Regions from separate parts of the Priestia sp. SRI_019 genome, predicted to be linked through region 2. Evidence: a T-box and tRNA genes for the amino acid it is inferred to sense, from the RefSeq annotation. Region 2 holds a T-box; the other holds one or more tRNA genes.

Region 1 (3,423 bases), on a different contig from region 2:
CACACAATTCAATGCGGTCTGCTCCTAGCTTTTCTGCTTTTTTTGCCTGCTCATACCCTTCTACACAGGCTTCTTTTATGTACTTCATACTTTTAACTCCTTTATTGACTCTATAAATAAAGCCCATCTTTAAAAAGATGGACTTCCTTTTGCTATTTAATCGCTTTATGAACTTTTAATTTCTTTCCTTTAATCGTTTTGTTTTTCATTGCTTGTAACACTTTTGGACCTTTTCCATTCAAAATCTCTACATAAGAGACATTTTCTTGGATCGTAATAATTCCAATATCGTCTGCGGTTACTCCGTCTAATTTCGCAATTGTTCCCACAAAATCAACCGCTCTAATTTTCTTTTTCTTTCCTCCGTTAAAATACAGCTTCATAATGTCTTTATTTAATGACTCGCTTTTGTCCTTTTTAACTTCTGGACGCTCATTGATTTTTTCAGTAAAAGCGGATGCTGCCTGCTGTACTTCTTCTTTAGAAGGAGGAGTAGATGTTGGAATTGAAAAACCGATATATTCTTCAATTTCCGATAGCATTCTCTCTTCATATGGCGTTACAAATGTGATAGCATTCCCTTTTTTACCGGCACGTCCCGTTCTTCCTGTACGGTGAACGTAGCTTTCTTTTTCTAACGGAAGATCGTAGTTAATAACGTGTGTGATATTATCAATATCAATGCCTCTCGCAGCTACATCTGTCGCCACTAAATAGCGGAATTTACCTTTTTTGAAATCATTCATAACCTCAAAACGGTCTTCTTGTACCATTGCCCCGTGAATTTTATCACAAGGATACCCAAGATCATCTAAATCATCTAACAGCGTATTTACCTGCTCTTGTGTGCGGCAAAAAATGATGCAGCTGTCTGGGTTTTCTACTGTGGTTACGTCTTTCAGCAGTTCAAATTTACGTTCGTTTTCTACTGATATAACAGAATGGTCAATCGTACTTGTCGTTAATCCATTTGCTTTGATTTCAACATCAACTGGCTTTTTCATATACTTGCGAGAAAGCTCTTCAATATCTTCAGGAAGGGTAGCGGAGAAAAGCATCGTTACACGCTCACTAGGAAGATGTTGAATAATTGCTTCTACTTGGTCAATAAAACCCATATTTAGCATTTCATCTGCTTCATCAATAACCAAATAACGAATTTTCTCTAATGCAAGCGTTTCTTTTTCTATATGATCAAGCACTCGTCCAGGCGTACCTACAACAATATGTGTTTTTTGCTTTAATTCTACTTTTTGCTTGGCAAACGGTGATTTCCCATAGACAGCTGCTGCTTTAATTCGCTTAAAACGGCCGATATTTGTAATATCTTCTTTTACCTGCGCAGCCAGCTCTCGTGTAGGTGTTAATACTAAGGCCTGGGGCTTATTTTCTTCCCAGTTAACTAATTCACACAGTGGAATGCCAAAGGAAGCCGTTTTTCCACTTCCTGTTTGAGACTTCACGACCATATCTCTTTCTTCTAGTGCAATAGGGAGCACCTTGCTTTGTACTTCCGTGGGATGATTGTATTGCAGGCTAGAAAGCGCCTTAGCTACCTTGTCACTAAGACCATATTGACTAAAACTTCTTTGATTCATTTTGTACCCTCATTTATTTTAAATTAGTGATTATCTTTATCATGACCTGATGCACTATGTTTCATTATACTTTAATTCTTCTATACGCGCTCAAGATTTAATGTAGCATTGATTTGTCAAACAAAAGAGAAAAGCCGCTCTCTTATTAATAAGAAAACGGCTTTGGTATGAGCGATGAGGGATTCGAACCCCCGACCCCATCCCTGTCAAGGATGTATTCTCCCACTGAACTAATCGCTCGTGATATGTATTGACTATATTATAGAAAGAGTTATCCAATTTTGTCAACTATTTTTCCGCAGTTCCCAAGTTGGAAGGATCGTCTTTACTTTTGATAAAATAAAAACATGCCCTAAAGGAGCGTGACGGGATGAAAGTACCAACTTTAAAAATTGACAGCCGTGTACTTCAAGGATTCGCTTCCAAAGAGACAATCGAAAAAGCGCTGTTACATGAACGTTCTGCTAAAGATAGAGAGAAATGATTTACTAAGAGGTGCATTTGATGAATATTAATTATTATTTTAGTCGGTTTTTAGCTAAGAAACCGGATAGCTCAACGTACGAAAGCTTAGCTGCTTTACAGAACAAACACATGCTTCATGTTCCTTTTGAGAACTTAGATGTTCTGTCTCAAACCCCTATTGTAATTGATTTAGAACGAATTTTTCAAAAAGTAATTGTAAATTTACGTGGAGGATTTTGCTACGAATTAAACGGTCTATTTGGCTGGCTGTTAAAAGAAAGCGGATATGAAGTCTCTTACGCTTCAGCTACCGTCAAAAAACCCGATGGCACGTGGACCATTGAAGGAAGTCACGCTACAAACCTTGTGACGATTGAAAATCAGTCTTACATCGTAGACGTTGGATTTGGAGATTCTGTGCGCAAACCAATGCCTTTAAATGGCGAAGTAGTAAGAGATGTAAGCGGCTCTTATCGTATGACAAACGTTGCTGAGCATATGTATGATTTGCAGCGATGGGAAGATAGTGTATGGAAAACACTCTACCGTGTGTCTACTATTCCTAAAAAACTGACTGACTTTACTCCGATGTGTGAGTTCAATCAAACGTCAGCTGATTCTCCGTTTGTACACAAACGTCTTGTTACGATCGCAACCCCTACAGGGCGCATTACCCTCTCTGGTGAAACGCTAACTGTAACAGATGGCGGGAAAAAGACGAAAAGGAACGTTTCAGAAGAAGAAATACCTGATATTTTACAAAATCATTTTTATATTATTAAAGGATTTTATTAATATGTCCTTACACAAAAAAACCGGCCTCTTATGGGGCCGGTTTTTTTATAGGGGTAATCATCCTGTTTTCTACAGGAGACTTTAAAATAATTGAGGTATTCACATTTCCATAAGGAATCAGTTCATCCACGAGCATTCTAAGTCCATCCATTCCAGACACGGCTGCTTTGATAAAGTAAGAAACCGGCCCCGTTACGCGATGACATTCAAGCACGTCTTCATTTTGCTCAATAAAGTCTTCAAATTCCTCTGGTTTTCTTTTTAATTCGCTTACTTGAATAAATAGCTGTGTATCTCTTCCTAAAGCTTTCGGAGACACCGTAGCGCTGAAACGCTGGATCACCCCTCGTTCCTGAAGACGCTGCAGCCTTTCTGATACACTTGGACGGCTAAGAGCCAGCTTTTTTGATAAATCACTAATCGTCATACGTCCGTCCCTTTGCAAAATAGACAATAGTTGTGCATCGATTTGATCCATCCAAACCTTTCCTTTCAAAATGAATATAATAAATAAAATCTTTATTCAAGTTGATAACAGAACAAGTATTATTTCCTTCATTTATAC
Region 2 (3,423 bases):
CATTTATCAGCAACAGACTTTTCGCCTGATAAATCAAGCTCTTCAAATGTGATGCCGTCCATATTCATTAATGCAAAACGAGAAGCATTCCAAATTTTATTTGCAAAGTTCCACGTCGCTTCGACTTTTTCAAAGCTGAAGCGTAAATCTTGTCCTGGTGAGCTTCCTGTAGATAAGAAGTAGCGAAGAGAATCTGCACCGTATTTCTCGATTACTTCCATTGGATCTACACCGTTACCAAGTGATTTACTCATTTTACGACCTTCAGCATCTCGTACAAGACCGTGAATGAGTACATCGTCAAACGGACGTTTACCCGTAAATTCAAGACCTTGGAAAATCATGCGAGATACCCAGAAGAAAATAATATCGTAGCCCGTTACAAGCACGTTTGTTGGGTAGTAGCGTTTGAAATCAGCTGCATCCACATCAGGCCAGCCCATTGTTGAGAATGGCCATAGCGCTGAACTGAACCATGTGTCTAATACATCTGAATCTTGTTCCCAGTTTTCGATATCTGCTGGAGCCTCATGATCTACGTATACTTCTCCAGTTTCTTTATGATACCAAGCTGGAATGCGGTGTCCCCACCAAAGCTGACGCGAAATACACCAGTCGCGAATATTTTCCATCCAGTGTAAGTATGTCTTTTCAAAACGATCAGGCACAAAGTTTACTTTTTCTTCTTGTTTTTGAAGATCTACTGCTTTATCTGCTAAAGGCTGCATTTTTACAAACCACTGAGTTGATAAATAAGGTTCAACAACGGCGCCGCTTCGTTCACTGTGACCTACTGAATGCATGTGGTCTTCAATGTTGAACAATACACCGTCTTCTTGAAGGTCTTTAACAATTTGCTTACGGCAAGCAAAACGATCCATTCCTTCATATTTACCTGCTTTGTCATTCATCGTACCGTCTTGATTCATCACTAAAATACGCTCTAAATTATGGCGGTTTCCAATTTCAAAATCGTTCGGGTCATGAGCAGGCGTAATTTTCACCGCACCAGAACCGAATTCCATATCTACATAATCATCGCCTACGATTGGAATTTCACGACCTACAATCGGAAGGACAACCTTTTTGCCGATTAAGTGCTTATAGCGATCATCTTCAGGGTGAACAGCTACAGCCGTATCTCCTAGCATTGTTTCAGGACGAGTTGTTGCGATTTCAATATGTCCAGAACCATCTGCCAACGGATAGCGCATATGATAAAACGCACCTTGTACATCTTTGTAAATAACCTCGATGTCTGAAAGAGCTGTTTTCGTAGCTGGATCCCAGTTAATAATATATTCTCCGCGATAGATTAACCCTTTTTTGTAAAGCGTTACGAATACTTCGCGCACTGCTTTAGAAAGGCCTTCATCAAGCGTGAAGCGCTCGCGTGAATAGTCTAAGCCAAGTCCTAGCTTCGACCACTGCTGGCGAATAAAGCTTGCATATTCTTCTTTCCATTTCCACGTTTCGGCTACAAAATTTTCGCGACCTAGATCGTAGCGGCTTTTCCCTTCGCTGCGAAGCTTTTCTTCTACTTTTGCCTGCGTTGCAATCCCCGCATGGTCCATGCCAGGAAGCCATAAAACGTCATAGCCTTGCATGCGTTTCATACGCGTTAAGATGTCTTGTAACGTTGTATCCCAAGCGTGGCCTAAATGCAGCTTACCCGTTACGTTTGGGGGTGGAATTACAATTGTATATGGCTCTTTTTCAGGGTCATTTGTTGCTTCAAAAAACTTCCCGTCTAACCAATACTGATAACGATTTTCTTCAACGGCTTTTGGATCATACTTCGTTGGAAGAGTCACTTCTTTTTCAGACATAATGTATACCTCCATAATATAAAGTTTCAGTCTTTAGAAACTGTGTAAAGCTTTTATAAACATAAAAAAACTCCTTTCCTAATAAAAGGACGAAAGGAGTTGATTTCGCGGTACCACCTTTTTTTATAGACGTATCCCGTTTGATAAGCCTATACACTTCATTTCATAACGGTTGATTAACCGGCTTTTTCTACTGAACTATGCAGCTGTTCAAAAAAGCTACTCATAGGCGACATTCCGAGTGCACATTCTTAAGAAATCTCACAGCAACTGATTTCTCTCTCTGAAAGACGAACATCCCGTACTCTTCCTATTCACTGTATTTATGTATGAATTTCTCTTAATTATACTATATGAAAAAATGTTGAATCGTCAATAATCTTCTCCATTTTTTTATGATTATATTCATAATTTTTTTGTTCTGCTCTTTATTTTTTCATTCGCTCGCTAATTTTGGAAATAAAATGAAGAGCCCACTTAAAAAAATGGCACCATTTCTTTCTTTTTTCATATACTTACTTTAACCTGGGCACGTGGATTGAAAGGGGCATGTACAAATGAAGAAACGAATAAATGTAAATTCGTATCAACTGCAGCGGTGGCTCAAAACAGCAGGAGCAGCTTGTGGACAGTTTATTGTTCCTTTAACAATTTTTCAAGGTATACGTACACTATTTTTCCCTACAACCTTTGATGTACTGTTGTTGGCACTGCTTGCCATACTAGCGGTTGCTTTATATTCCGACTGGATTTAAAAACCCAAGCGCTATTCGTTCGCTTGGGCTTGTGCAGCTGCTTCCGCTGCCATTTTTTTTTGCTGATCTACTTCAAATATTTTAATATTGAGCTGTTCAATGTTTTTCGTCAGCCAGTATGCTCGAATAAATGACTGCATATGTTCAAGCTCTGTTTTACTTTCTTTATGCTGCCTATATTGAACGATACACTGATACAGGGGCTCTGGAAACGCCAAATAACTGTGTAAAAGCAGCCGTTCCTCTTCTCTGAGAGCAAAATGTTTTTCATACGTACTAAACCACTCATAGCTGTCATAAGTCGTTACTGGGTATGTGCGAAGAGTCCGGAAATAAAATGAGACTAAATCATAAATAGGTGAAGCATCTTTTGCATGTTCAAAATTAATAAAAAAACCATTTCCCCGCTCGTCATAGATAAAATGTTTAGCCGATAGCTTTCCATGAGAAGTAACCAGCCGGATCTTTTCCTTTTCTTCCATTTCATCGTTCCACTGATCGAGCTTTCCAAAACCAAATTCAAGCGCTCTTGTCATTTCATAATAAAACGTACAGTAATGCAATTCAAACGGGGACATATAAACTTTCTTCTCACATTCTACTACATACTGCTTCAGCTCTTCCTGACGTTTTTCCCACGTTTCTTTCATCGATGTATAATGATTTTCTATATCTTCTTTTTTCACTTCTACTTCCTGCGCCGAAGCGCCGTGAAGCTTAGCAAGCTCTTGAAATAATTTATGATATCGAATATCACGCTCTTCGGCCGGATTATTTGGGAGCCACGGCATTAAGTAATACGAGCCGCTTTCATCTGAAACAATGGGCTGAGAACGCTT

Evidence for each region. A T-box is a leader RNA that pairs with one kind of tRNA and senses whether it is charged. The one in region 2 lies ahead of AC2YJL_RS01130 (valine--tRNA ligase), so its partner is inferred to be a tRNA-Val.
Region 1: it has a tRNA-Val gene. The T-box ahead of AC2YJL_RS01130 (valine--tRNA ligase) is inferred to sense a tRNA for this amino acid. The anticodon was not compared.

What each region holds. Positions count from the first base shown of each region.
Region 1 covers NZ_JBYCZN010000003.1:139,492-142,914, reverse strand. Annotated here, with positions in the region: gene AC2YJL_RS19090 (copper homeostasis protein CutC) at 1-88, opposite strand, end outside; gene AC2YJL_RS19085 (DEAD/DEAH box helicase) at 153-1,598, opposite strand; tRNA gene AC2YJL_RS19080 (tRNA-Val) at 1,767-1,838, opposite strand; gene AC2YJL_RS19075 (arylamine N-acetyltransferase family protein) at 2,103-2,858, shown strand; gene AC2YJL_RS19070 (Lrp/AsnC family transcriptional regulator) at 2,887-3,336, opposite strand.
Region 2 covers NZ_JBYCZN010000001.1:230,036-233,458, reverse strand. Annotated here, with positions in the region: gene AC2YJL_RS01130 (valine--tRNA ligase) at 1-1,829, opposite strand, end outside; T-box leader at 1,912-2,156, opposite strand; gene AC2YJL_RS01125 (hypothetical protein) at 2,387-2,584, shown strand; gene ysxE (spore coat protein YsxE) at 2,596-3,423, opposite strand, start outside.